Regions from separate parts of the Halobacillus sp. B23F22_1 genome, predicted to be linked through region 2. Evidence: predicted binding sites of a transcription regulator. Region 2 holds the regulator's gene; the other holds the start of a gene.
What was found. Region 2 encodes NrdR, which represses ribonucleotide reductase genes. Its sites were predicted from a motif close to AACACNATATATNGTGTT; they were not measured.

Region 1 (15,478 bases), 240 kb from region 2:
ATGTATGACCTTCAAGAGACATTAGCTGAAATAACAGGAATGGATACAGTGACACTACAGCCAGCTGCAGGTGCTCACGGGGAGTGGACTGGCCTGATGATGATACGTGCTTTTCATGAAGGCAACGGAGATTATAACCGTACTAAAGTAATTGTTCCTGATTCAGCCCATGGGACGAACCCTGCTTCGGCTACTGTAGCAGGATTCGAAGCGGTAACGGTAAAATCGAATCAGCAAGGGCTTGTAGACTTAGAGGACCTTAGACGTGTTGTCGATGAGCACACAGCCGCGCTTATGCTTACCAATCCTAATACATTAGGTTTGTTTGAAGAAAATATTGAAGAGATGGCCTCAATTATTCATGAAGCTGGAGGAAAGCTCTATTATGATGGTGCTAATTTAAATGCAATTTTAGGGTATGCACGGCCTGGTGATATGGGGTTTGACGTTGTACATTTAAACTTGCATAAAACTTTCACTGGACCGCACGGAGGAGGGGGGCCAGGTTCTGGCCCTGTTGGAGTTACAGCCGAATTCGAACCATTTCTGCCAAAACCAATTTTAACAAAACGTGAAGATGGCTACGATTTCGACTATGAGCGACCAAAATCGATTGGGCGGGTAAAACCGTTTTATGGGAACTTCGGCATTAACGTGAGAGCATATACTTATATTCGCACGATGGGTGCAGAAGGACTTAAAAAGGTGAGTGAATATGCTGTTTTAAATGCTAACTATATGATGCGCCGTCTACAAAAAGAGTTTGAACTTCCTTTTGACCAGCACTGTAAGCATGAATTTGTTTTATCTGGCAAGCTTCAAAAGAAACTAGGGGTTCGTACACTTGATATAGCTAAGCGTTTGTTAGACTTTGGTTATCATCCTCCTACGATTTACTTCCCGATCAATGTAGAGGAAGCCATAATGGCGGAACCAACCGAAACGGAGTCTAAGGAAACTTTAGATGCTTTTGTTGACGCCATGTTACAAATAGCTGAAGAGGCGAAACATGATCCAGAAAAAGTTCAAGATGCCCCACATACAACAATTGTCAGCCGTATGGATGAAACTACTGCTGCTAGAAAACCGATTTTGAGGTATCAAAAAGAGGAATAAAAATTAAAAGACGCTGCAGTAACTGCAGCGTCTTTTAATTTTTAGTTTTTATTTTTCCGTTCCATTTTTTAAAGCCGCCCTGTAATTGGTTTAAGTTTTGATAACCTTTCTTATTGAGCATTAATGCTGCACGTGTAGAGCGTGCACCACTTTGACAATAAAGATACACAGGCTTGTCCTTACGGATCTCCACTAATCGGTTTCTCATTTGAGATAGTGGAATATTGCGAGCTCCCAAAATATGACCACCGTCAAATTCTTTTGGTTCTCGTACATCAATAAGCTGGGCTTTTCTATAACCTTGACGAAACTCATCTTCCGTTAATGTGGTTAATATTTTTCGAGCCTTCAAAAATCGGAAAACGCCAAAAGCGATTAAGAAGACAATTGCACCAATTAAAATCCATAGTTCCATTTTATCTCTACCCCCTTTTCCCCTATCTATTATATGGGGGAATACTTCTTATTTCAAAGTTTTTTTCCCGTTGAAATTATATGGTAATGTATCTTATGATAGAGAAGCTTTATCTATAATTGAAAAAAAGTATTTTAAATGAAGTACGGTGCAAACGATAAAAAAGGTGATTTCGAATAAAAGAAGAGAGGTTTACTTTCAATATCTTCTTCTTACTTTATAATTTGAACGATTTTCAAATTGACAAAGTTCTAAAATGTTGTTCAAAACACAATATATAGAAATATTTTTTATTTTAAGTACAATATATTGATTAAAAAATCATAGATGTGGTATGTTACTTATAGGTTAAACATCACTGTAGTAATTTATGGACATGCCTCATGAAGCATGATTGAAGGGAGAGGTTTGTATGCAAATGACGTCCACAACGAGTGACGCTAACGCAAAAATCGATGTAGAACGTTTGAATGCTGATATTAGACAATTTGAACAGGTGCATGAGATTACACCGGATATGAAGGTAACACACAGCGGTGTATCAAGACTAGTCATGCTTGACCGCTATGCATTCAAAGACACAGAGAAATTAACTTTAGCAGAAGGTGATTTCGTTGTATTAACTGTTAAAGATGATCCTAAGTTTCCGGCACGCGGTTACGGTTTCATCCAATCAATCAATTGGGAAACACACAAAGCTGTTGTCAAGGTTGAACCTGATTTTGTTAATGTACTGGATAGTGAAAAAGAACGCGATTCAGGATTAATTACACGCAACCTGGATATCATAGATAAGCCTTTAGAAGTCTATTATGAGCAGATTGCTTTAAGGAATGCTGCTGGTTTATCAGCGGTTGAAGTAGATGAGGATAAAAGACAACAAAGTTTTGAAGAATTTTATAAAGAGCTTTCAAGTTTGAACTTTATACCTGCCGGCCGAGTTTTATATGGAGCAGGATCGAACACTGATGTTACTTATTTTAACTGTTACGTGATGCCATATATTCAAGATTCCCGTGAAGGAATTTCTGATCACCGGAAACAAGTAATGGAAATCATGTCTCGCGGGGGCGGGGTTGGAACAAATGGTTCTACTCTTAGACCGAGAAATACGCTTGCCCGGGGGGTAAATGGTAAATCCTCTGGTTCAGTATCCTGGCTTGATGATATTGCGAAACTGACACACTTAGTAGAGCAAGGTGGCTCAAGACGCGGAGCGCAGATGATAATGTTAGCGGATTGGCATCCTGATATTGTCGAATTTATTATTTCTAAAATGCAAAACCCTCGAATTTTGCGTTATTTAATAGAAAATACAGAAGATGAGCAAATCAAAAACTTAGCGAAAGAAAAATTAAAATTCACTCCATTAACAGAAACAGAACGTGATTTGTACCAAAGCGTTGTTAATTACAAAGCGATGCCAGGTCAGGGTGGTTTCACAGAAAGCAGCATCCGAGAAGCTGAAGAAAAACTTCATACAGGCGGAACGTATACCGTAAATAATCCTGAATTTTTAACTGGTGCGAATATTTCTGTATGTATTACAAAGGAGTTCATGGATGCTGTTGAGAATGAACAGGACTATCGCTTACGTTTCCCGGATGTGGAATCTTATTCTAAGGAAGAAATGGATATTTATAATGCGGAGTGGCAGGCAAGCGGAGATGTACGTGAATGGGAAGATAAAGGACTAGCTGTTCGCACATATCGTACAGTCAAAGCTGCCGAGCTATGGAAGCTTATTAATATTTGTGCTACTTATTCAGCGGAACCAGGCATCTTCTTTATCGATAATGCAAATGAGAAGACAAACGCTAGTGCGTATGGTCAAAAAGTGGTTGCTACTAACCCATGTGGTGAACAACCGTTAGCCCCATTCTCAGTTTGTAATCTAGCCGCAGTTAACCTTGCTGCAGTTGCAGACAAGGAAGCCAAGCAAGTCGATTTTGAAAAACTAAGAAAGACGGTAGCTACGGGTGTACGCCTGCAGGATAACGTAATCGATGCTACTCCTTATTTCCTGGAAGAAAACAAGAAACAGGCTCTTGGAGAACGCCGAGTCGGTTTAGGAGTGATGGGGCTGCATGACCTTCTTATTTATTGTGAAACAGAGTATGGCTCTGATGAAGGAAACCAGCTCGTTGATGAAATATTCGAAACCATTGCTACTACCGCTTATCGTGCATCGATCGACTTAGCTAAAGAGAAAGGAAGCTTTCCTTTCCTTATTGGAGAAACCGATGAAGAAACAAAACAACTCCGAGAGAATTTTGTGAATACTGGATACATGCAGGCAATGCCTGAAGATATAAGAGAAGGAGTCCTTCAATACGGAATAAGAAACTCTCATTTACTGACGGTAGCTCCTACTGGAAGTACAGGTACGATGGTGGGTGTAAGTACAGGTCTTGAGCCTTATTTTTCTTTCTCTTATTATAGAAGCGGCCGTTTAGGAAAATTTATTGAAGTAAAAGCAGATATTGTTAAAGAGTACCTGGACCGAAATCCCGACCAGGATCCTGATCAGTTACCGGAATGGTTTATTACTGCAATGACTATGAGCCCTGAAGCTCACGCGGACACACAGTGTGTGATTCAGCGCTGGGTAGACAGTTCCATCTCTAAAACAGTAAATGCACCAAAAGGTTATTCTGTAGAACAGGTTGAAAGTGTCTACCAAAGGCTTTACCGTGGTGGAGCTAAGGGCGGAACTGTTTATGTAGACGGCAGTCGTGACAGTCAAGTTCTAACGTTGAAAGCGGAAGAAAATGCATTTGACGGGGAGCAAACAGAGTTTGAATTTGAGGAAGATACAAAACCTCGGGTTGTACTGATGGATACGGTGCATGAACTTGAGAAAACGAATGTAACCATTGGCTCTGAAGTCGGGGACACCTGCCCTGTTTGTAGAAAAGGAACAGTAGAAGATATTGGCGGCTGTAATACGTGTACAAATTGTAATGCGCAGCTGAAATGTGGATTATAATATGGACACAAAGGACACTTGCTTTACGCAAGTGTCTTTCTTTTGTAATAGCTCCATTCCTTGTCATCAAAGGGAAACTAGTGTATCATTTTCATGAAAAGGTCTAGCGACCATATGCTGTATTGGGGGTTCAACATGCCGACGCCAAGTATGGAAGATTATATTGAACAAATTTACATATTAATAGAAGATAAAGGGTATGCTCGTGTTTCTGATATTGCTGAGAACCTGCAAGTCCACCCATCTTCAGTAACGAAAATGGTTCAAAAATTGGACCGTGACCAATATTTAAACTATGAAAAATATCGTGGGCTGATCCTGACCCCGAAAGGGAAAAAAGTTGGAAAAAGGCTCGTTTATCGTCATGAACTACTTGAACAGTTTTTGGAAATAATTGGAGTAGAAAAAGACAAAATTTATGAAGATGTAGAAGGGATCGAGCATCACTTAAGCTGGGATTCTATAGATCGCATAGGTGATCTGGTACAATATTTTGAAGAAAATAAAAGCCGAGTATCTGATTTAAGAGATGTACAGCAAAAAAATGAAGAGCAAAATAGTGAAGAGAATTAAAGCCGTTTTATAGCGCCTCAGCTTGTAGAGAAACCTTGGTTTTCTCTACATTTTTTTATGTCAGGGAAAGTTTCTATCATTCGATAGAATATGGGTGCAGGTAACAAAACCTATTCTACAGGCGAAAGGTGGGCTTCGGTTTTTATTGAAGTGTACCCATAATATCGACACGTATTAAATTGAATTAAGTGACGGCTTTTTCTTGTGCCTTTTCTTCAGGGAAGGGTTGCTAACCTCTTCTCTCTGTCTAAGCTTTTTCAACAGCCTGAGGCATTTTATAATGCCTTTTTTTCATGCCTTCTTGTTCTATAAACGACGACTTCTTTCTATATATAAGTGTGGGGGGATGTGCGTGAATATTGACGGCGTATTTTCTGGTGGAGGGGTAAAAGCACTTGCTTTTATAGGTGCATTAGAAGTATTAGAAGAGCAGAATTATTGTTTCGAAAGAGTGGCAGGAACTTCAGCCGGTGCTATTATTGCTTCTTTAAAAGCAGCGGGTTATAATGCGAAAGATTTAAATATCATTCTAGAGGAACTATCCTTTGAGAAATTGATCGACCAACCTCTCTCGGATCAAATTTTCCCATTTTCAAAATGGTTGTTTCTATACTTTAGAATGGGATTATATAAAGGGAATAGGTTAGAACAGCTTTTAACTAAATGGCTCCATAAAAAAGGAATTCACACTTTTGATGACCTGCCTAAGGGAAGCCTGAAAGTCGTATGCTCTGATGTTACTTTAGGGAGAATGGTTGTTTTTCCCGATGATTTAAGTGAGGTGTACGGTATTGATCCGAGGACGTTTTCTGTAGCAAAAGCAGTAAGGATCAGTGCAAGTTTGCCTTATTTTTTTATGCCTGTGAAAATACATGGAAAGAAGGGGAAATCGTTGGTTGTTGATGGAGGAGTTCTTAGTAATTTTCCGATTTGGTTATTTGAGAATGAGCATGGGAGAAGGAAGCGTCCGATAATAGGAATGCAGCTAAGCGATCCGCCAGATCAGCTGCCTGAGCGTAAAATAAAAAACTCTATTCAAATGTTTCAGGCATTATTTAGTACGATGAAGCAAGCTCACGATGCACGGTATATATCAACCACAAAAAGTCGTGACATTATTTTTATCCCTGTTAAAGGTGTGGAAACAACGGATTTTTACCTAAGTCCTCTACAAAAAGAAAGATTACTTGAAATAGGCCGTGAACAGGCGACGGGTTTTTTAAGAAGGTGGTCAAAATAAAAGATCGAGCCTGTATTAGAAAGAGGCACGATCTTTTTTATTATTTTTATTTCCTTCGATCACTCTTAAGTGGGATGGCTGCTTTCGTTTAGCTTTTTTCTTTTGGAGCGATGTGGATTTTGTAGTAGAAGGATTTGTTTTCGTTGATTTTACGGGCTTTGGCGCTTTGTATTTTTGTTTTGATTGTTTAACCGCTTGTTTATACTTTTTCATTTCATTGCTGTTACCTCCGGATCCAACGCGTTGACGGATAAAGAAAAAGTAGATGGCCCCGTAAATCAGCACTGCGATTCCAATCATCATTACAATAGACTTTAGAAAGCCAGATGTGTTGGTGAAGAGCTGCACACCCACGTAAAATATAGCAAGGGCAATTAGTGTATAGATCATAGGGCTTACCCAGTTCCTCGTCATGAATTATTCCTCCTTTACATAATTTCAATAAAGATAGTCTTACTATCTGTATACCACTTTAGACCTTGCTGTTATCATTTTTTTACACATTTATAAAATTCTTCGAGTCAACTAACTCTTTAAATTCTTTCCAATAAGGCTCTAATTATGCATAGATTAGGAAAATCACCTTTAATATTTAGTGGAAACGCCAGTACTTCTTTTCTTTTATTTTACAGCAATACAGAGACTTTCACTACAGTTTTTGCTCAAAGAAATTGGATGAAAAATAAGAAGTTGGAAAATATAACGATGAGGTGATGAAAATGTCAGATGAAGCAAAAGAACAAAGAAAACAAGAGCCGCCGCAAAGTGTGCTGGCCAAGTCATTAACTATTGGCTTTGTCTCTGGCGTACTATGGAGTACATTAGGAGCGATTTCTTATTATTTTCATTTTTCTGAAGTATCTCCAGCTTCGTTCATTTTTCGATCGTTCTGGCAGACGAATTGGACGAGTTCTTTTTTAGCGGAAATACTTGCAGTTATAATAGTAGGGTTATTGTCAATCTTAGTATCTCTTATATATTATTTATTATTGAAACGAAAAAATGGTATGTGGCCAGGACTGCTATTAGGTATAGTAGTATTTTCAGCTGTTTTCTTTGCTTTGAATCCTATATTTTCAGCTGTACCTACATGGAGTGATTTAACTAGCGATACGTATGTAACGAGTGTATGCCTATTCATCCTTTATGGAGTTTTCATTGGATATTCAATTTCGTACGAGTTTCACGAGTATAATCAGCAGCCAAAGTGATGATATGCTCATAGTATGATAAAATATAGGAGTATATTCATTTTGGGAGAATAGGGTGGTTGGTTAATCGTGAAACGTTTGTTACTACTTAACGGACCTAATTTAAACAGGTTAGGTCAAAGAGAACCGGACACATATGGAACGGAAACACTAGCTGATGTGGTCAATAAAGTAAAAGCTGTAACAGATGAATACCAATATGAGTTGGATCATTTTCAATCCAATCATGAAGGTGAACTTATAGATAAATTACACGAAACGGAAGGGGAGGTTTCGGGTATCATTTTTAATCCTGCGGCCTATACTCACACAAGTGTTGCCTTGCGAGATGCTATCGCATCAATTACAGCTCCAGTCATTGAAGTCCATATTTCGAACGTTCATCAGCGAGAAGAATTTCGTCACCATTCGATGTTAGCGCCAGTATGTGAGGGACAGATTGTGGGTCTTGGTACAGATGGCTATCAGCTCGCAGCAGTAGGGCTGCTAAAAAAGCTTTAAAAGCGAAGGGAGAATTTTTTCATGACTAAACTTGGTAAATTACGGGCCGCGCTTGGAGAACAAGGGATAGATGGTTTCCTTATCATGTCCTCTAAGAATAGAAGGTATATCGCTAACTTTACAGGATCTTCTGGTGCTTTAATAATCACCGCAGATCAAGCGCTTTTGATCACTGATTTTCGCTATACAGAACAAGCGGCAGAACAAGCAACCGGATTTTCTATAATCGAGCATAAAGTACCTTTACATGAAGAAGTAGCTGCGCAGGCAAATCAATTAGGAATCACTAAATTAGGGTTTGAAAAAGATTTACTTACATATGGGCAGTATGACCTCTTCCGCCAGCATGTAAAAGCAGATTTAACACCTACTTCAGGGTTAGTAGAGAAGTTGCGCTTGATAAAGTCCGAAGACGAGATTACTATATTAAAGGATGCCACCAAAATTGCTGATGATGCTTTCTCCCATATATTAAATTACATAAAACCTGGAGTTAAAGAAATAGAGATTTCTAATGAACTGGAATTTTTCATGAGAAAACAAGGAGCTTTATCGTCTAGCTTTGATATTATCGTTGCTTCTGGTTCCAGGTCGGCATTACCCCATGGTGTTGCTTCAGACAAAGAAATACAAACGGGTGAATTAGTGACGTTGGATTTCGGAGCTTTATACAATGGCTATTGCTCTGATATTACTCGGACGGTAGCAGTTGGACAAATAGATGAAAAGTTGAAAGAAATCTATGATACTGTCTTACAGGCTCAGCTCAAAGGAATGGAAGGTTTAAAAGCAGGAATAACGGGGAAAGAAGCAGATGCATTGACGCGTGATTATATTAAAGATAAAGGTTACGGCGACTTTTTTGGTCATTCAACCGGTCACGGCATCGGACTGGATGTACATGAAGGTCCCGGACTTTCTTATCGTTCTGATGTAGTTTTAGAACCAGGAATGGTGGTAACGGTTGAGCCGGGCATCTACGTTCCTAAAGTTGGTGGTTGCCGTATAGAAGACGATACAGTAGTGACTGATACAGGCAACGAAACATTAAGTCATTCACCGAAAGAATTAATTACGCTTTAATAGGAGGAATAAATATGATTTCAGTTAACGATTTTAAAACGGGACTTACAATTGAAGTAGACGGAAGTATTTGGCAGGTGGTTGAATTCCAACACGTTAAGCCCGGAAAAGGGGCTGCATTCGTTCGCTCAAAGCTGCGAAACTTGCGTAATGGAAATATCCAAGAAAAAACTTTCCGAGCTGGTGAGAAAGTAGAGAAAGCTCATATCGAGAACCGTAAAATGCAGTATTTATATGGATCGGGAGACATGCATGCTTTTATGGATACTGAAACATATGAGCAAGTTGAATTACCTACAGCTCAAATCTCTGAACAACTGAATTACCTGAAAGAGAATATGGAGGTTCAAATCCAAACATATGAAGGCGAAACAATTGGAGTAGAACTTCCTAATAATGTTAAATTAAAAGTAGAAGAAACTGAGCCAGGAATTAAAGGTGATACGGCTAGCGGCGGCACGAAACCAGCCACATTGGAAACTGGATTAATTGTACAAGTGCCATTTTTCATTAATGAGGGTGAAGTGTTACTTATTAATACCTCAGATGGTAAATATGTGTCTCGTGCTTAAATAAGAGACTAGTTAGAGCAACCCTAATAGGGATTGCTCTTTTTTTATGGTTCCTCTATCAACAGTCATATCTTTTAAGAGAGCACATACATATAAGGTAAAGAAGGTAAAGGAGACCATTTTTGATGAAGCAGATTATCCGTTTGTTTCCTGAGCATTATGCTCCTTTGTTAAGAAAACAAGTGAATTGGGACATTACTCAGGAGATTCGATTACGTGTGAATAAAGCACTGGAAGTAGTAGATGGAAATGGTGTAAAAACTATCGCGAATGGCGTCGTCTCTTCATCCGATCTATCATTTGTACTCAACCAAGTCAGTCAATTTTCGGTTTATAAATTTAAAGAAGAAATGAAGGAAGGCTTCATCACCATTGAAGGGGGGCACCGAGTAGGACTAGCCGGCAAAGCTAATGTGAATAACAGCGTAGTAGAAACTTTAAAGAATATAACGTTTATGAACATTCGCGTAGCGCATGATCACATCGACAATGCAAAGGGGATTATACCTTACTTATTCAGTGAAAGTAGATGGCTGAGTACACTTATCATTGGGCCGCCTCATTCGGGGAAAACGACGGTTCTTCGAAATATTTCACGTTGGATAGGAAGTGGTAATACTTTTTCGCAAAGCGCAAAAGTATGCATCGTCGATGAGAGGTCTGAACTAGCTGCCTGTCGAGAAGGAATACCTCAAATGGATGTAGGCAATCGTACTGATGTTATGGATAGTTGTCCGAAATCTGTGGGGATGATGATGATGATTCGTTCTATGTCCCCCGAAGTTCTAATTGTAGATGAAATTGGGGGGATGGAAGATGCAGCTGCAGTAAAAGAAGCGGTTAACACTGGGGTTCAAGTGATCTGCAGTGTCCATGGGGAAGGATTAACCACGGTAAAAAGAAGAAAGGATGTAGGCCCCTTACTTGATGATGAAGTATTTGATCGTTATGTCATATTGGAGAGACTTAAAGCAATTTCTAGTTATTATTTAACTGTTTTAGACCGCCACGGCAAACAGATGGTCAAAGTGAAAGGGGAGGGAAATGATGGAATGGTTCGGGGCCCTGATCGTACTAGTCGCTACAACGTGGGTAGGGTTTGATATTGCGGCTAAATTTAGAAAGCGTCCTGGTCAAATCAGACAATGGAAGAGTGCTCTGCAAATGATTGAAGCTGAAATGGTTTATAGTCAGTCATCTTTGTGGGAAGTCTGTGAAAAACTTTCCGTTATACTTCCCCCGCCTGTTTGCTATTTTTTTTCAAGTCTAACCAAAGAAAAAGATTCTTGTACTGACTTCAGTGCTTTATGGAGTGCGGAGTTAAGGAAGCATTGGTTTTGGAATGCAATGTCAAAAAGTGATCTTGATATTCTTATACAATTTGGAACAACAATTGGGCAGCACGATTTAACTCAGCAGCAAAAACAAATTAAGTTAACTACACATCATCTAGACTTACAGCTTAATGAAGCAATTGAAAGTTCGAGCAAACATGAAAAACTAGCTCGCGGGGTGGGGGTGTTAAGTGGATTGTTAGTTGTTTTATTACTTATTTGATGAGGGGGAGGGGACGTTGTGTTTCAAGACGCATCCATCCTATTTCAAATTGCTGGCATAGGAATTATCGTTGCTATGATCCATAGCATTTTGAAGCAAATGGGAAAAGAAGAGATCGCGCAAGTAGTCACACTTACAGGCTTCATCATCGTTTTATTTATTGTGCTGCACAGGCTGGCGGACTTATTTCAACAAATTAAATCGGTCTTCCTGTATCAAGGATAGACGATCATGGATATTGTTCAAATCGTATCTTTAGGACTAGTTGCAAGCTTGCTCATTATCTTATTAAAAGAACATAAATCCTCTATAGCATTTTTGCTTTTATTGTTTACTGTGATTCTCATTTTTATAGCCGTCATTGATCATGTCAAATATATCTTTTCTCTTCTTCAATACATGGCTGAAAAGGCACAGGTAGAGTCAATTTATTTCAAGACAATTTTAAAAATAATAGGTATAGCCTATATTACTGAGTTTGGCTCCCAGTTGATTCGTGATGCTGGATTAAATTCCTTAGCTTCAAAAGTGGAGCTCGCGGGGAAATTGTTTATCCTTATGCTGGCAATCCCAATCATTACAGCCTTAATTGAGACAATACTTGATTTTATACCTGGAGCTGCAGGTTAAGGATTGAGGTTCGAAATGAAAAAAATACTTTTACTTTGCTGTTTTAGTTTTGGAATATTATTTATGCCAAATGTGTCGGAGGCCTCCACCTCTAATGATGAAGAAGTTAGATCATTAATGGATCACATTTCAACCGAAGAATTAGAGCAAAATTATGAACATCTTCATGAGCAATATGGTGAATACATGCCTAAAGTAGATTTTAACGATCTTAGTGGCTGGGGGAATGAAAAACCTACAAATACAGGTTGGATTTCTGGAATCGTATCTTTTTTATTCCATGAATTGTTGACAAACGGGAAACTTTTAGGAGCGCTTCTCTTCCTCACTTTGTTTAGTACCTTACTGCAAGCCATGCAGTCTTCATTTGAGAATACTGTTGTCAGCAGAATCGCCTATATGGTCATCTATCTAGTATTAATCGGACTTGCATTAGAAAGTTTTGGACAAGTTATTGAGTATACATTGGGAGCCATAAATCAAATGAGCAGCTTCATGATCGGACTCCTGCCACTTTTGTTAGGGATTATGGCATCTTTTAGTCATCTTATGTCGATTTCTTTTTTTCATCCTGTTATTGTGGCTCTCGTTCAATCAAGTGGTCTACTTGTTAAATTTGTCCTTATCCCTTTATTCGCTTCATCGGCACTTCTGCTTATCGTGGGTTCGCTAAATGAAGCTTTTAAGGTTGATCAATTAGCGGAATTAATGCGTAAGACGGGGATGGCGATCATGGGAGTTTACTTGACTTTATTTCTAGGAGTTATTTCTGTGCAGGGCACAGTTACTGCGGTACAGGACGGAGTCACGATGAAGACGGCACGATTTGTTACAGGCAATTTTGTGCCTGTCGTAGGCCGGCTGTTTACAGATGCGACCGATACAATTTTAGGAGCCTCTCTTATATTGAAAAATACATTAGGGATTGCAGGAGTGGTTATTCTTTTAGGCATTTCATTATTTCCTGCGTTAAAAATATTAGCAATCGCTCTCATCTATAAACTGGCTGCTGCCCTGCTGCAGCCAGTAGGAGATGGTCCAGTCGTAACCGCAATGGCCGTCGTTAGTAAGCACATGATGTATATATTTGCTGCATTGCTGATGGTATCCATGATGTTTTTCTTAGTTATCGTCATTATGGTTGCAGCCAGTAATATAACAATGATGGTTCGATAAGGTGGATGTCTTATGCAAGTTTTTATCCAGTGGATCATTGAAATCGTTCTATTTCTCCTGTTAGCAATGGTTGCCGATGCTCTGCTTCCATCAGGACTAATGAAAAAGTACGCAAGATTAGTAATGGCGATTTTATTGCTGCTTGTCATTGTAGACCCTCTGCTTCAGTTTCTAAAGCTTGATCCTAACCAGATCCTATATTCAGTTGAAAGACAGATGGAAGCAAGTATGGAAACAGAACAATTAACAGGTGAAATTGAAGAAAAGAAAAATGAAATATTGAATGGACAAGATGCATATACATTACAACAGGTGAAGGAAGCAATAGTGGCTCAGCTTCAAGAGCCTATAGAGAGCAGTGAACAAGTAACGGTGGAAGCGGTTGATCTGACTTTTTTTCAAACCCCGCACTCCTTAGAGTCACTGGACAAGCTTGTATTATTCATATCCTCAACAGAAGAGGGGGGATCTGTTGAGGAAGTTATTATCTCAGCAGCAGATGAAGAAAAAAGAGCTGAAAAGCCGCAATTTGAAGAAGATTCAATTAAAGAGTTAGCTGCTCAACAATTGGATCTTGCTAAAGAACAAATTGAAATACGCTGGGAGGAAGATCATGAGTAATTGGTTGAGTAAGCTGTTAAGTCCTTTATCTTCAAAAGAAGGACAGAAACTAAACAAGCCAAAATACCTGATCATTATAGGGTTAGTAGGTGTGATGTTTATTTTAGTTAGCAATTGGTTCCAAACGCCAAACCCTACTGCCCCGCCTCCTCCAACTAATGAAAGTTCAGCTTCTGAGGAGGAGACCGAAGACATATCACTATCTGTTGATCAGCTTGAAAGTGAGTTTGAACAACAACTGAAGCCCCTTCTTGAAAACATACAAGGCGTAAGTGATGTGGACTTAATGATCAATCTAGCTGCTACGGAGGAGAAAGTGTATGACAAAAACTTAATTATTGGAAAGCAAACTACAAAAGAAACGGACAAGAATGGAGGCGAACGAGAGATTGAGGATTATTCGAAGGAACAGCAGTTAGTACTTGTAAGACAGGGTGATCGAGAAGTGCCTTTGCTGACAAAAACTAACAAGCCTAACGTCAGCGGAGTGTTTGTTACGGCAAAAGGCGTTGAACAGATGAAAGTAAAAGAATGGGTAGTTGAAGCTGTGTCTCGTGTACTTGATGTACCCAGCCACAGGGTTTCAGTTTTACCTAAATCATAGGGAGGGTTTCTCTTGGTAAAAAAACAAACGGTATGGCTGTTAACGATGTTAAGTTTACTTATTGTGTTAAGTGTCTATTACATGACTTCACCTGATAACGGGGAGATGGCTTTCATTCAAGATGATGAATGGCAAGAGGGAGAGAACGGAGAAGAAGGGACTTCTGAAGATGTAGTAACTTCGGAATTATCTACTGATGAATTGTTTGCCTCCATCCGTCTTGAAAAACAAAATGAAAGAGACCAGAAATCAGAACAACTTTCAGAAATTGTAGCTTCTAGTGATTATTCGGCAGAAGAGAAAAATGATGCCATGGAAGAAATGGAGACATTACAGGAAACGTCTTCTAAAGAATCGATTTTAGAAAATACCATTCGAGCAAGCATTCCATATGAAGATGTATTAGTTAGAGCTGAAGACGATGTTATTCAAGTTACCGTACAAGCTGAAGAGCTTACGAAGTCTGAAACTAGAGAGATTATGCAAATGGTTTCTGATGAATTTGGGCAGATGCGCGTGGAAGTGAAGTTTCAACCAACCTCATAAATATGAAATCTCCTTTGCCAATTGGTAAAGGAGATTTTTAATTACTCTAGTAAAGCGAAAGGAAAGTTGCAGGGAAGTGGTATTGTATCGTAAAATGTTATAAGGAGTTATTAGTACCAGTTATAAAAGCTATATACATAAAGGGGTGCCCAACATGTTAAAGGTTCAAGAAATACGTGAACTAATTAAATTAATTGATGATTCACAAATCGATGAATTTTCATATGAAGCAAATGGAACTAAGGTGTGCATGAAGAAGAGCGGAGGAAAAGTTGTAACAGAAGCTCCTGTACAACAAAATACACTTCCAAAAGCTGCACCAGAGGTAAGCGAAGCTTCTCAACCAAAAGAAGAATCACCTAAAGCTGAAGAAAGGCAAGAGCCACAAAAGGAGACAGCAGACTACGATCAAGAAATTACTTCTCCGATGGTAGGTACATTTTACGAGTCACCTTCACCAGATCAAGGAGCTTATGTGAAAGTTGGCGATGAAGTTAAACAAGATTCAGTCGTATGTATAGTTGAAGCGATGAAATTATTTAATGAAATTGAAGCAGAAGTAACAGGGGAAATCGTAGAAATCCTCGTAAAAGATGGCGAACTCGTCGAGTATGGTCAACCATTATTTCGAGTGAAGACAGCGT
Region 2 (15,478 bases):
CCGACTTTTTGATTCACTGTGAAAAGCCCCAGTTCTTTGCCAAGCTTACGATGATCACGTTCTTTAGCTTCTTCAAGCATCTGCAAGTATTCATCCAAATGTGCTTGTTTTTCAAATGCTGTTCCATAAATACGTTGAAGCATTTTATTATCACTGTCGCCACGCCAATACGCACCAGATATATTCAAGAGCTTGAATATTTTAATTTTGCTCGTCTGTGGGACATGGACACCGCGGCATAAATCAAAAAATTCTCCCTGCTTGTAAATAGTAAGCGGCTCTCCTTTTGGAATATCTTCAATAAGCTCTAGTTTCAGCTCATCGCCAACTTCCTTATACTTTTCGATCGCCTCTTCTCTAGAGAGTTCAATTCGCTCGACTTCATGGTTTTCATCAACGATCCGCTGCATTTCCTTTTCGATCTTTGGAAGATCTTCAGGAGTCAATGAAACATCAAGGTCAATATCATAATAAAAACCATTTTCAATCACAGGGCCCACTCCGAGTTTTACTTCTCCGTATAGTCTTTTAATAGCTTGTGCCATTAAATGAGCTGTGGAATGTCTTAAAACTTCTAAACCTTCAGGGTTTTTATACGTTAAAATTTCTATCACACCATCTTGCTCAATGGGTCTTCTTAAATCATAGGGCTCTCCATCTAATTTAATCGCCAGAGCTTGTTTACGCAGCCCTGGAGAAATTGAATGAGCAATTTCTTCACCAGTCGTTCCCTTATCAAACTCTTTCTTATTCCCATCAGGAAATTGTATATTAATCATTTCTGACATCTTCATCACTCCTTATTTTATTTATAAAATAAAAACGCCCGTCTCTCAGTACAGAAAGTACTAAGGGACGAGCGTATTATCTCGTGGTTCCACCCAAAATTTCCCACAACCTCAATTGCGGCTTCATTCGTCCTTAACGCAGACCAGACGCTGTTTATTACTAGCAGCCGTTCACAAACAGGGCTCCGAGGTGGTAAACAAATAAAGTCGTCAGGAAGGAGTTTTCAGCCGATGACTCCCCTCTCTAATCCAGCGTCACTTTTTATTCTTGTCCTCATCCAAGCGATCCTAATATTGAATATGTAGGTATTATAGCGGGATTCAATAAAGAAATCAAGCTTTGAGAAAAGGAAAAAACGATAAAGGTTTCCAAACGGCCTTCTCTTCAAAAATATTCATTAAAAGCTCAAGTTTAGCTTCACCCTGATGATCAGAATAAATCATGAGCTCCTCAGGAGAATAGATTAAGGCAGGTAAAATGCCTAAGTCTTCAGGCAGGTTTTGGATCATTGGGTCGGGATGAGAACCTAAATAATTTAAAAGCTCAGCCCTTCCTACTCGATTGCCTTCCGGGAAGTAATATTTAATTTCACTATCATACTTAACGTGTAAAAGAGGAACAACACTCGATTTATTTTTGACTTGTCTTCGCCAAGTATCCACCATCATTTGATGAGCTTCTTCTAATTTGTACTCATCTAACAGCTTACCTGTAAACTCCAAAAAATCGGAGTAAATGTATTCTAAACAAGAAGCAGACAATTCGTCAAAATCTGAGTAATCATGTTCAAAAACTTTTCTCTTAACAAAACGTTCTATTTCTTGGTCAATAGCAGGCAGTGTTACACCTTCAGGCGGGTCAGCCTTTAGTTTAGCTGACAATCGTATTACCCGCTCAATCTCTTTATCATCGTCATAATAAAAGCGGTGCCGCAGTACTCCCTCCATCCAAGCATTCATCTTCCGCTTATAAAGGATATCAAGTATTGCTTGTCCGATGTCCGTCATCGAACTAATACTGTTTTCATTTAAATAAACATACCATTTACTCTTTTCCTCTTTTATTTCACCTTTTAGTTCTCGCCTAGAATATGAATCAAAGAGGATTTGATAAAAAATAAACGCTTCTTTTCGATTAGAAAAATACACACAAGCCAACATCACTTCCCCCTCACCACAACGTGTAAAGCTTTATGATCACACCAATTAATGGTCTTAAAGCATTTTCTACTTTATACATATGTGAGTTGTGAGAAAAACATGCTATATGCTCGCATTAATCGCGGCGATTTTTGCCATCCACTTTGATTAGATCGCTAAGCTGACGTATTCTTTCTGTAATTCGTTGGGCTTTAACTTGCTCTACATCACCACGGTTGCTCGTCGTAAAGATTTGTTCGAGTTCTTTCAAATTATAATTGGAGGTGAAGAAGACAGGGAGCCTCTCCATCATACGATACTGCAAAATCGAGCCAAGCACTTCATCCCTAAACCAGGCAGACTGAGATTCAGCTCCTATATCATCTAACATGAGAACGGGTGTCGTTTTAAAAGCTTCAATTTTACTATTCATCGAATCATCTTTAATCGAATTTTTAATCTCCCGAACAAATTCAGGCATGTATATGAGCATAGAAGAAATGTTTTTTTCGCTTAAACTATTAGCGATAACGCCTAAGAAGTAAGTTTTTCCTACACCGAAGGGGCCGTGAAAATATAACCCTTTACTTGGCAGTTCGTCCGTAACCCCTTCCAAGTACTGAACCGTTTTAGCCACCGCTTCTGTACGATCAGGATCATTTAAATCTAGTCTTTCAGAGCTTGCTTCTAATATTTCTCGAGGCATGTGAAGACTGTTGATCAAAGACTCTTGTTTTCTTTTTTGTTCCAATTTCCTTTCACGCGGACATTTATTGTACATTAATTTCAACTCTGAACCTACCACAGTTGGCTCAGGAGTATATCCCTCTAAAATATTTATACACCTCTCACGAGAAGGGCATTTTTCACAGTTTTTAGATTGAGACTCAAACTCGTAAAATTTAATTAATTGGCGGTCTACCTCCTCTTCCGTTAAGGCAGGGTGTGAGGCAATAAGTTCTTTCACTTCCCGATCTTGAAGTACTTGCTGTTTCATATTATAAAACCGCTGCTGGAACTGTTTATGATCTTTCATCCACTTTTTTAAAGATCTTTGAATCGGCTCCACTTCGGCCACCTCCTTCTATGCTCCATTTCCTTTTTTAGAAAGCTTGCGAATTCTTTCTTCTAAGTCTGAGGTATCATAAGAAGATTGAAGCTTTTCTTGTTGTTGCCTTCTTTCATCTTGCTTTTTAAACCACTCGGGGATAACCTCAGTCTTTTTATTTTGATACTTTCTCTTAGGCTGGTTGCCCCATTGCTGGTATTGTTGATGCTCCGCTTTCGCTAAGTTCATGGCCTGGCGGACAGTACTAACATTCTTCCTGGCCCAGTGACTGGCTATTTTTTCTAAATATGGTTTAGATAGCTTCATATCTGTTTTCAATAATACATAATGGACTAATACATTCATTACACCAGGTGTTAAGCCTTGCTCAGTCATTACATCCCGTACCATTCTCATGTCTTGACTAGAAGCCTGGTTTCCAGTCGAAAGATCTTCTAACAGTTCACGAGGAGAAATTTGTTCCAGTAGTTCAACAAACTGATCTTCTTTACTTCCACTATCCTTAGAAGATGAAATCACTTTTTCTCGCTTGTTCAGAATTTGCTCATTATCATCTGTGTGGCTTTTCATAAAATCATGACATGCCGACTTAAATTCTTCTAGATCAAGTTCGTTATCTTCATTTATCGACCAAGTTAATGCTCTCTCAATCTCGGTAGAACTAAGGTTATACAAAGCACCTAGTTGACTAATCACTTTCTTGTTAATTCCTGTAAGAATTTTCCCGGCCGGATACATTCTCTGCTTGAGGGCTTCCTGAAGCCAATTAAAGTCTATTCTCCGCTCTGAAATGACAGGTCCTTTTTGTATATTGACGTTATCCTGCTTTCCTTCTGCAGAGTTTATATAGGGGTGATCAGTTCCTTTAATTTGAGGGTGAAAGACTTCATCAAATGACACGGTCACTTCCTCATACCCTTCGTACAGACTACTTCTATTAATCATCAATCGTTTCTTCAATTGCTCTAATTTATCTGAACCAATTTCGTGTTGCAGCAACAAAGATAAGAAGGTATCATCTAGAAATTCCTCTGCTGCCAAAGGAGGCCGCAGTTCATATAAGTAAACCGTATCTTCTTCTTTTTTTACAAAAGTCTTTATTAACCCAATGGCTTCTAACTTTTTTCTAGCTTCATAAATTTTATCTAACGGGCAAGATAAATACGTCATAATCGCGTGGTGGGTTTGTACTTGTTCTCTGTCATTTGTTTCCCACTCACTTGTTAAAAACTGATATAGAGAAATACCTAATATCCCTATCACAGGTTGGTATAAGTGGGTAAGCGACCAGTGGGCATGTTTAGGTGTGCTCCCTTTTTTTGTTAACAAAAAACCATCAACCGGCAAAAGCTTACCTATTGAAGATTCCATTTCCTACTCGCCCCCTTTTCACGAAATTAAACAAGAGAAAAAGAAAATGAGCCGATCGGGGCTCATCCTTTATCCTCGTGTTTAATTAAATCCTTTAATTCATCGATAAATACGTTAATATCTTTAAACTGCCTGTAGACAGAAGCAAATCTCACATACGCGACTTCATCAATCTTTGAGAGTCTCTCCATAATCATTTCACCAATATCTTTGCTTTGCACTTCAGAAACACCACGGTTCCTAAGCTCTTTTTCTATATCTTGAGTAACACCTTCAAGCTCTTCTACAGCTACTGGGCGCTTTTCACATGCTCTAATAAGCCCGCGCATGAGTTTCTCACGACTGAACTCTTCACGCGTACCTTCTTTTTTTACAACAATCAACGGAACTTCTTCCACTCGTTCAAACGTTGTATAGCGAAAATTACAATTCTCACACTCTCTTCTGCGCCTTATCGCATGCCCGTCCTCAATAGGTCTTGAATCAAGAACTCTAGTGCTTTTGTAGTGGCAATTAGGACACTTCAAAAAAATCAACTCCACCTATTGTCATTTCATACAACTCACTGTTTAGGATCATATTTAGGGAATTGACGATCCAGCTTATCGTAGCTATCTACGATTAGACTTCGGCTGAATCCGAAATCAATTGGACCTCCTGAATCTGTTGTAACAGAAAAGTCTACAGCCGTTTGAAAAGGACGGACCATGATAATCGTAGCCACTACAAAAGCTTTTCGTTTCCCTTTATATTTTATTGTCAACTCGCCTCTTTCTTTTGATACAGCTACCTTTTCAGAAGGAGAGGGAAACATTTCTTCTACAGCACTAAAAATTTCATCACGCTTCGCTTTATAGTACCTTGTTTGTAGTGAAGCATCACGATGGTCTTCACTGGTTTCAGAATGGTTGCTAAAATATTTTGAAATAAATGCTTTCACTAACATAACCCCTTACCAAAAATTCGACATCATCTCTATATTATTTTAACACGTTTTATTAAAAATAAAAGCAACCACTTTATAAAGATACAGCAAAAAATCACACAGAACGCTGTGTGATTTTTTATTACAATGCTTTTGATTGTTGAACTTCGACTGGCCCCATACCTCTAGGAACCTCTACCGTTTCATTTCTTCCTGCCTCTAAAGCCTCAACGATATAATGAGCGGCTACATTAGGATCAATTCGATCACCGCATGTATAAACATCAATACTCGCATAACCATGCTCCGGAAAACTATGAATCGTTAAGTGGGACTCAGAAATAATAACCACCCCGCTCACTCCATGAGGAGCAAATTTATGAAAGGCTACTTCTCGAACTTCTGCACCAGCCCTTAAAGCAGCATCTACAAAAACCTGTTCAATATAATTCATATCATTTAATTTATCTTCATTACAATTCCACAACTCACTAATAACATGTCTTCCCATTGTATCCATTTTAAGGATCCCCCTTTTTTGTACATTGACTTCGTTCCCTTCTAAATATACCTACATATACTACCACGGGGGAAAGTTAGTCCTGAGAGGTCCTAACCCTTTAAGTAGAGCATGAAATTGACAGTATTCAGAAGTTCAAAGAAAGTATATACGGTTTATCCCTTTTTTGCAAGAAACAATTTTTCATAAATTTGTTTCTTATAATTGTAGGTTACAATGGTTCAACAGTCATTAAGAAACTTTTGCTGGTGTTTCTTGTTTCATTAAATTACCAACATGTTTAGCAAGATCTACTACTCTGCAAGAATAACCCCACTCATTATCGTACCACGCTAGCACTTTTACTTTCCGATCACTCATAACTTGAGTAGATAATCCATCAACAATAGCAGAAGCTGGTGATGTTGTATAATCAATGGAGACAAGTGGTTCTTCGTTATATTCAAGTATACCTTTCATCGCTTGATTACTGATCGATTGAAAGGCTGCATTCACATCTTCAGTCGTCACATCTTTTTTTAGATCGACGACTAAATCTACTAATGACACATTAGGTGTAGGAACTCGCAAAGCCATCCCATTTAATTTCCCATCTAAAGAAGGGATCACTTCACCAAGGGCTTTGGCCGCACCTGTGGAAGTAGGAATAATGGATTGAGTACATCCTCTGGCACGTCGCAGATCCTTGTGGGGGTTATCTAAATTTTTTTGGTCATTCGTAAAAGCATGCACAGTAGTCATTAATCCATTTTCAATCCCAAAACGATCCTCTAACACTTTGACTACTGGTGCTAAACAGTTTGTAGTACAGGAGGCATTTGAAATTACATCATGTTCTTCCGGATTATATGCGTCTTCATTAACTCCCATCACAATCGTTGCATCTACGGACTTACCTGGTGCAGTTATGATTACTTTCTTCGCGCCAGATTTAATGTGTAAGGAAGCTTCTTCTTTTGTTTTAAATTTGCCAGTGGCTTCTATAACGATATCAATATTTAACTTATCCCACGGAAGTTTTAAAGGATCTCGATCAGAACAAAGTTCTACTTTTTCACCATTTATTAATATCCCATCATTAATGGGCTCAATTTCTCCATCAAATCGTCCATGGATACTATCGTACTTTAGCATGTGGGCGATTGTTTCAGCAGGATAACTTGCATTAACGGCTACAAGTTCAATTGACTCATCTAAGACCGCTTTTCTGAAGACCATTCTTCCAATTCTCCCCAGACCGTTAATCGCTATTCTAGTTTTCTTCATAAGGCAATCCCCCTAAATGTGATATACTTTTGAATTGTATTTTCAAAAATAGTATAACACATTGAAACCGTTTTTGTGGCTTGTTTTTTAACATTTTTTAAAAAGGGCTTTAATCCTTTACATCATACAAGAAAATACAAAAAAAGCCTGATTAACTTGTAGTCAATCAGACTTTATCAACACGTTCCATACAGTTAATATACGTTTTAACTGCTGATAACTTTCTTCAATTGTTCCAGAGTTATCAATCACTTCATCAGCTCTTTCAGCTTTTTCTTGAATTGGGATCTGTGACCGGATTCTTTCTAAAGCGTCCTCTTTCGAAGATCTATCTCTATCCATAAGCCTTTTAAGCTGAGTTTCCTCATCAACGTAGACGACAAGCGTACGATCGGCAAAATGAGCCAGGTCACTCTCAAAAAGCAATGGAATATCCAATACCACTGCCTTTTCTCCTTTATTTAAATACCCATCTCTTTGCTCAAGCATTTGTTTTCTAACTTCAGGATGGACAATTTCATTTAATTGCTTCCGCTTCGTTTCGTCTTTGAAAACAATACTTCCTAATTGCTTACGGTTTAATGTTTGATCTTCATGTAACACCTTTTCGCCAAAGCGGTCCACGATTTTTTGATAAGCAGGCCGGCCAATCTCAACCACTTCTCTTGAGATGACATCGGCATCTACGACTGGAATGTTGAACGAGTCAAACATCTTAGATATGGTACTCTTCCCAGTAGCTATACTACCCGTTAACCCTATGATTATACCCATCCCGGCCCTCCTAAACTAGCTTAATTAGTCCAATAATAATTAATAAAATCCCTGGTAACATAGAAAGGTAATCCGTTTTACTGCTGAATTTTTCCCCACTCTTTAACCCGCCATACAGCATAACGCAAGTGGCAAGTATAATAAGTCCGGCCGTATAAAATGGGGGTAAACCAATAAAAACACCACTAAAGCCTGCACCTATTGTATCAAGGGAAAGGGCGGCCCCTAAAAGTACAACTTCTTTGCCGTGGATGCCCCCGGAATGGTCTACATCGGCATCTTCTGGAGATTTTAATACTCGAGTCGGCTGCGTCCAGATAGACTCGTCATGATTAGCATTCGTGCTTTTTTTATTAGACCAGATAAAAAACAAACCTAATCCAACAAATGAAAGTGCTGCTAACCATTCGAATAATTGTGGATTAATATATGGTAACAGCAAGTGTCCGACAGAGGCTGAACATAAGTAACAGAGTCCGGAAAGAAGAGCAATGCCACAGATCCCTTTAAATGATAAATAAATCTTTTTCAAACCGATCATACAGCCAATTCCAAAGCTGTCTATGCTAACCGCTACAACAAAAAGTAAAGTAAGAAAACCAGTCCCCAACACTTTTCACCTCGACATAGTCAATGTGAAATAGTATATGGGCGAAGAACCATTATGTGTTACTTTTGACAGCGAGGACAGACATGGGTTCCTCTACCGCTTACCTTCAGCTTTATTATTGGATTTCCGCAGCCTAAACATCCGGTATTTTCTTTGCCGTATACTTTTAATTGCTGCTGAAACATTCCCATTTCACCTTGTCCATTTAAATAGGAGCGGATGGTTGTTCCACCCTGCTTCACAGCTTCAACAATCGTCTGAGTACTCGCTTCTTTGAGTCGGGAGGCCTCCTCATACGTAAGCTCCTTCCCAGTTCTCTCTGGATGAATCCCTGCTTTGTACAATGCTTCATCAACGTATATGTTACCGAGTCCCGCTACAACCGATTGATCTAGCAGCACCGATTTAATCAAACGGCTTGTTTTCTGCAATTTTTCATAAAAATATTCTGTAGTAAACGAAGGATCAAATGGGTCAGGGCCTAATTGAATAAGAGGCTTTTCATTCCATTCTTGTCCTTTTTCAAATAAGTGCATCGTTCCAAATTTTCGAACGTCATCGTACCTTAGTTCAGAACCATCTGTAAAATGAAAAATTACATGGGTATGCTTTGGTTTAGGAAGGGAAGCTTTATAAACCCCAAACTTCCCTTCCATTCTCAAATGAGACACCATGGAAATGTCCTCAAAATGAAAGATTAAAAACTTTCCCTTCCGATTGATATCTTGAAGCTCCTGGCCTTGAATCCAGGTCCTAAAGTCATTTGGATCTTGAGGTCTTTTAATAATATTGTCCCAAAATATTGATACATCTTTAACTCTTTTATTTAACACCAACTGCTTTAGCGTTTGTCTAACCGTTTCTACTTCTGGTAGTTCAGGCATTCTTCGTTCTCCTCACTTACTTCGCATCGTACCAGGTCGGTCCAAAGGAATAATCAACCTCAAGCGGGACGTCTAATTCGACTGTTTGTTCCATCACATCTGGTACGATTTCTTTTAATCGTTCAAGCTCTTCTTCAGGCGCCTCCAGGATCAATTCATCATGAACCTGTAAAAGCATACGAGCTTGGAGCTTCTCTGTCCTTAACCGTTGATCTAGATCAATCATCGCTTTTTTAATAATATCTGCCGCACTCCCTTGGATTGGAGTATTCATGGCAGTGCGTTCTGCAATGCTGCGCTGATTGAAATTACGGCTCGTAATTTCTGGCAAGTACCTTCTTCGATTCATAAATGTTTTAACGTATCCTAACCTTTTGGCCTCCTGTATAGAATCGCTCATATACTCTTTTACCCCAGGATAGCTCGAAAGATACTTTTCAATAAACGTTTTTGCTTCTTTTCGTGTAATCCCCAGACTTTGTGATAATCCATAATCACTAATGCCGTATACGATTCCAAAGTTGACCGCTTTAGCTTGCCTGCGCATTTGTGAAGTTACATCACCCTCCGAAACATCAAATACTTCACTAGCCGTCTGAGTATGAATATCTTTCCCTTCTTTAAAAGCATTTTTAAGCTTTTCATCCTGCGCAATGTGAGCCAGCACGCGAAGTTCTATTTGAGAATAGTCGCTGGCAAACATTACCCAATTCTCTTGTGACGGTACAAAAGCTTGTCTGATTTTTCTCCCCTCTTCTAAACGAATGGGAATGTTTTGCAGATTGGGCTCAATAGAACTGAGACGACCGGTTTGAGTGAGAGCTTGATTAAACCTTGTGTGAATTTTATTGGTATCCTGATTCACCACTTTCAACAGACCTTCAATATAGGTGGACTTAAGTTTCCCAAGTTGTCGGAACAGCAGAATTTTCTCGATAATTTCATGCTCATCTTGAAGCTGTTCTAATACATCAGCAGAAGTGGAGTAGCCTGTTTTAGTTTTCTTAATCACAGGAAGTTCCAGCTTTTCAAATAAAATAGGGCCGAGCTGCTTAGGTGAGTTTAAATTAAATTCTTCTCCGGCAAGTTCATAAATTTCAGCCTTAATCTCATTAAGTCTACGGTTAAGATCGCTTCCCATTTCCTCTAAGCGGCCGGCATCAACTTGAACGCCACAATGTTCCATCTCCCCGAGAATTAATGCTAGCGGCATTTCTAATTCTTCATAAAGTTTATACTGCTCATTTTGCTGTAGCTGATCCTCCATTGTTTTTTTAAGCTTGTAGAGAACAGCTGCCTTTCTTGTTACGTGTTCCTGCATGACGGATTTATCCTCAGGAACTTTTAATTTTGCCCCTTTTCCATATATCTCTTCATCATACTGGACAGCATGTTCGTTCATACGATGACTGATGGAAGGTACGTCATGATTATTTTCAGAAGGATTAATTAAATAGGAAGCTAGTAATAAATCAAATGAGATCCCACGCAGGGCTATACCATGTCTTCTTAAAGCCACAAGCGTTCGTTTTGCATCAAAAACCCACTTTTCTTGTGAAGGGTCTTCCGCCCACTTGATAAATCCTTCTGATCTCTCCGCATCTTCCATTGTAATAAAATAGTTTCCATTCAGATTGACGATAGAAATTCCTACTATTGGGGACTGATGATAGTTTTCATGAAGCATTTCAACGACCACAGATTCTTCTCCAGTTATCATATCTTTGGTTAATTCATGTATCACATTAACTTTTACTTCATCCCAGTCTTCGGGGACTTCCTGATGAGAGACGGCTTCATCCTTAGAAACTCTGCTTATTAGTGATTGGAAGCCAAGATCTCTAAAGATTGAAGACACTTTTTGTTGATCATATTGCTGGTACTCTAAATCTTCTATGCCAATTTCAATAGGTGCGTTACGTTCAATCGTCACGAGTTCTTTACTCATGAAAGCTTCCTCTTTATGTGTTTCCAGCTTTTCTTTTAATTTCTTACCACTTACTTCAGCCAACTGTTCGTAAACAGTCTCCAGCTTATCAAATTGCTTTAACAATTTAACTGCAGTTTTCTCTCCTACTCCCGGCACCCCCGGAATATTGTCAGAGCTATCTCCCATGAGTGCTTTTAAGTCAATCACCTGATCAGGTCTAATCTCCATTTTCTCTAAAAGAAAAGCAGGATCATACGTATCCACATTAGTGATTCCTTTTTTAGTCAAAGTTACTTTCACTTTATCAGTCACAAGTTGAAGTAAGTCCTTGTCACCAGATATGACTTTTACATCGTACTTCTTCTCTTGTCCCTGTTCAGCTAATGTACCAATAATATCGTCAGCTTCATATTGATCCAGTTGGTAATGTTTAATTTCGAACGCCTCCAGCAGTTCTTTTAGTACAGGGAATTGCTCTGAAAGCTCTGGAGGAGTCTTTTGTCTTCCACCTTTATATTCTTTATACGTTTTATGACGGAAAGTCGTTTTACCAGCGTCAAACGCTACTAAAATATGATCCGGCTTATCTTCTTCTAATATTTTCAACAGCATTGTTGTAAAACCATATACGGCATTTGTGTACACACCCTTATCATTATTAAGTAAAGGAAGTGCAAAAAATGCACGGTAGGCAATGCTGTTACCATCAATTAAAACCAATTTTTCAGCCATTATTTCAGCTCCTCTTAGAAAACATCATTACCTCTATTCTATCATGTTCCTTTCGAAGAAGAAAAAACTACAAAAAAAGAGCAGAAGCGAGGGAAGCTTCTGCTCATCAAGAGAAAACACCTTGGATGAAAGGGTTTCAACTGTATCGTATCAAAAAAAAGTAAATTTCTTTTCAATATAGTATTAATTGTTTGTAAATTCTTTAAGTAGTTTGACGTGGAATCTGGTCCCTTTACCAACTTCACTTTCTACCTGGATCGAACCATCGTGAGCTTCTACGATGTGTTTTACAATCGCCAGCCCAAGGCCAGTCCCTCCTGAATTACGGCTTCTCGCTTTGTCTACCCGATAGAATCGTTCAAAGATTCTAGGGATTTCTTCTTCCGGTATCCCCACACCATTATCTTCAATACTTATTACGACATAATCATCGTATTCTTGAAAATCTAAGCTAACTTTCCCATTTTCCCCCGTATAATTAATTGCATTAGACATGAGGTTAATAAAAACTTGCTTTAACCTGCTTGAATCACCTTCAACTATAGTACTTCCACTAATGTCGGCATGCAATGATATATTTTTTTGAGCAGCTTGCTGTTCAATGATAGGAACGAGATCATGCAAGAAATTCTGCATATTGATTTGTTCGATTGTCAGATGAAAATCTTCTCTTTCTACTTTGGAAAGCTCAAGTAAATCTTGTATAAGAGATTGAAGCCGCTCACTTTCTTTTAAAATAATCTCAAGGAACTGATTTAACATCTGTTCGTCCTTCATCGCTCCATCGAGAAGAGTCTCCGAAAACCCACGGATTGATGTAATCGGTGTTTTTAATTCATGAGATACATTGGCAACAAAGTCTTTACGCGTTTGTTCAAGTTTCTTCATGTCAGTAATATCATGAAAAACTAAAACAATGCCTTTCCATTTCTTCTTATCACTGAAGATAGGAGCACCTGTTACTTCAAGATGTTTACGGTTAATATCCACAGGCAGAATAAAGGTTTCGCTTACTGTCTCTTCAAACATATAAATATTTTGAACAGTTTCATGAATGGTGTTAAAAGGAATCGCGTCGTGATAAAGATATCCTACATAATCAGGCTTCATTCCTCCGAAACTGTCTAGAAATGCACGGTTCACAAGTTGAATATAGCCTTTCTCATCAATAAGTATTAGTCCACTACCCATATTATTTATTACGGCTTCCAGCTGATTCTCTTGCATTCCTTTTGAACTGGTCATTTTTTGTAGGTTTCTAGCAAGAATGTTTATGGAGCGGCTTAGTTGGCCCGCTTCTCCAAAATGCCCTTCATACGTCCTGGCTTTATAGTTCCCTTTAGCTAATTCATCCGCTACTCCCGCTGCAGATCTAATCGGTCGAATGTAGTTTGAAAAAACATTGAATCCAATAAAAAAGATGGCAACTAGACCTATTAATAAGGTCAGCCCTATAATTAACCAAATATTCTTGGTGATATTAGACAAAGATTCTACAGGAGATATGAGAATAAGTGTACCTGAAGTATCTCCTATAGTCTGGGGGAGAGGATAGTAAAAAACATTATCTAGTAACTTTCCTTGTCTCATGGATTCTTCACTTTGTTGAACAAGGTTAATAATTATATCTTTATCCTCTTCAGTCACTTGTTCATTTGCTGCTACTGTATCAATTAACAATTCATCCTCATTAGATATAAATACTAAGCTCGTATTTATCTGTTCACTAAACGCATCCAATGACTCATCGGTTACTTGGTCGTCTTCTAAAAAACCTTCCACATACGTTACGAAATATTCGCTTTCAACAGAAATTCTTTCTTCAAATATTGTAATAAAATAACTGCGTGTCAGCTGTGCTAATAAAACACCTAGACTTACCATAACGATAATAACTAACACCATATAAGTTAATAAAGGTCTAGTTCTCGACCTCATTTATTTTGGTACCTCCATTTTATAACCTAAACCTCGAATCGTCTTAATGTAAACAGGTTTTTTAGTATCAGGCTCAATTTTTTCTCTTAAATGACTTACGTGAACATCTACGATTCGCGTATCTCCAGCAAAATCATAGTTCCAGACCGCACTTAAAAGCTGATCTCTAGACAGCACACGGCCAATATTTTGAGCTAGATAATAGAGAAGTTCAAATTCTTTTGGCGTGAAAACTAGAGGTTCCTCTTTAATTGTCGCCTCGTATTGCTCAGGATAAATCGTCAAATCAGCAATTTGGATAGTTTGAGGTGTATCTTCTGCAGGTTCACGAACCATTCTACGTAGTATAGCCTTTATTCTAGCTACTACCTCCCGGGGACTGAAAGGTTTGGTTAAGTAATCGTCTGCTCCCAGTTCTAAACCTAACACTTTGTCAAACTCATCATCTTTCGCAGTGAGCATAAGGATAGGTGTTTGAACTTGTTTTTGACGCAGCTGTTTACAAACCTCCATACCGTCCATCTCTGGGAGCATTACATCTAGTACGATCATATCGTAAGTAGTGGTTGAAGCTTTTTCTAAAGCTTCACTTCCAGTGTAAGCCACCTCTGTCTCATAACCTGCTTGATCTATATTGTATTTAAGCAAGGTTACAATCGATTCCTCATCATCTACTATTAAAATCTTTTGATTCATTAGAAGTCCCCCCAGCGAGCATAAAATGTCTACACCTTAATGATACATACTAGTTTACAGTTTGGCACGTTTCTTTACAATTTTTACACAGAAATAACAAACAAATTTTACCAATAAAAAAAAGACTGACCTCCGTCAGTCAGCTTGTTGAGAAACCATTGCTTTCTCTTTTAGCTTGAAAGTGTAAACATTTCTTGTATGATCAAGAAATAAGAATTTTAGGAAAGGTCGAGACTCCTGTGGGAGATATGGGCGCCTCCTCCGGGGAATTCTTAAATAGGAAGTCCGGTTCGCCACATCGTGTATCGATGTGTAATCTGGAACCATTTATTCTATCGAACGTTTGAAACTTTCCCTTGCATAAAGTTTAGAGAAGCCAAGGTTTTTCTTCAAGCTTAAGACTAACCTGCGTCAGTCTTAAACATTGTATTAATAAAAGTTTTCCAGCGAGCTTGCATTCATTGACTTCGGTTCATACGGTGGACGCACGGAAACCTTTCCACTTACGACTTCTTCCCCCTCTTCATCGTAACCAATAATCACAACATCTATATAGTGATCCTTTTTATGAATTAAGCTAATTTCTGCAGTTATTTTGACCTCGCTATAATGAAAAAGGGGTTTTGGATAATCCAGCTCCTGCTTGAAAATATGACTCCCCGGCCCGGGTAAATGCATAGAAATGATAGAAGAAACCTTCCCGAATATCATTACACTCGGAACAATCGGCCGGGTATAAGGGGTTTCAGAAGCATAATCATGTTGGATATATAATGGATTCGCATCGTCAGTTAATCCTAAGTACATAAGCAGTTCCTTATCTTCAATAGAGAAA

Region 1: the regulator NrdR is predicted to act here: its motif matches at 1,799-1,816, upstream of ACGTNH_RS09420 (vitamin B12-dependent ribonucleotide reductase).

The regions. Positions count from the first base shown of each region.
Region 1 covers NZ_JBIEKE010000002.1:322,709-338,186, forward strand. Annotated here, with positions in the region: gene gcvPB (aminomethyl-transferring glycine dehydrogenase subunit GcvPB) at 1-1,116, shown strand, start outside; gene ACGTNH_RS09415 (rhodanese-like domain-containing protein) at 1,151-1,531, opposite strand; gene ACGTNH_RS09420 (vitamin B12-dependent ribonucleotide reductase) at 1,950-4,520, shown strand; gene mntR (transcriptional regulator MntR) at 4,656-5,093, shown strand; gene ACGTNH_RS09430 (patatin-like phospholipase family protein) at 5,440-6,333, shown strand; gene ACGTNH_RS09435 (SA1362 family protein) at 6,349-6,747, opposite strand; gene ACGTNH_RS09440 (YqhR family membrane protein) at 7,053-7,544, shown strand; gene aroQ (type II 3-dehydroquinate dehydratase) at 7,614-8,045, shown strand; gene ACGTNH_RS09450 (M24 family metallopeptidase) at 8,067-9,128, shown strand; gene efp (elongation factor P) at 9,143-9,700, shown strand; gene spoIIIAA (stage III sporulation protein AA) at 9,826-10,803, shown strand; gene spoIIIAB (stage III sporulation protein SpoIIIAB) at 10,748-11,257, shown strand; gene spoIIIAC (stage III sporulation protein AC) at 11,276-11,482, shown strand; gene spoIIIAD (stage III sporulation protein AD) at 11,489-11,887, shown strand; gene spoIIIAE (stage III sporulation protein AE) at 11,903-13,063, shown strand; gene spoIIIAF (stage III sporulation protein AF) at 13,076-13,684, shown strand; gene spoIIIAG (stage III sporulation protein AG) at 13,677-14,288, shown strand; gene ACGTNH_RS09495 (SpoIIIAH-like family protein) at 14,301-14,834, shown strand; gene accB (acetyl-CoA carboxylase biotin carboxyl carrier protein) at 14,989-15,478, shown strand, end outside.
Region 2 covers NZ_JBIEKE010000002.1:81,646-97,123, reverse strand. Annotated here, with positions in the region: gene thrS (threonine--tRNA ligase) at 1-788, opposite strand, end outside; gene ytxC (sporulation protein YtxC) at 1,122-1,937, opposite strand; gene dnaI (primosomal protein DnaI) at 2,065-2,997, opposite strand; gene ACGTNH_RS08185 (replication initiation and membrane attachment family protein) at 3,013-4,368, opposite strand; gene nrdR (transcriptional regulator NrdR) at 4,431-4,895, opposite strand; gene ACGTNH_RS08175 (cytosolic protein) at 4,931-5,308, opposite strand; gene speD (adenosylmethionine decarboxylase) at 5,436-5,813, opposite strand; gene ACGTNH_RS08165 (glyceraldehyde-3-phosphate dehydrogenase) at 6,045-7,079, opposite strand; gene coaE (dephospho-CoA kinase) at 7,242-7,853, opposite strand; gene ACGTNH_RS08155 (manganese efflux pump) at 7,864-8,463, opposite strand; gene mutM (DNA-formamidopyrimidine glycosylase) at 8,523-9,347, opposite strand; gene polA (DNA polymerase I) at 9,364-12,009, opposite strand; gene pnpS (two-component system histidine kinase PnpS) at 12,193-13,947, opposite strand; gene ACGTNH_RS08135 (response regulator transcription factor) at 13,948-14,643, opposite strand; gene ACGTNH_RS08130 (MaoC family dehydratase) at 15,073-15,478, opposite strand, start outside.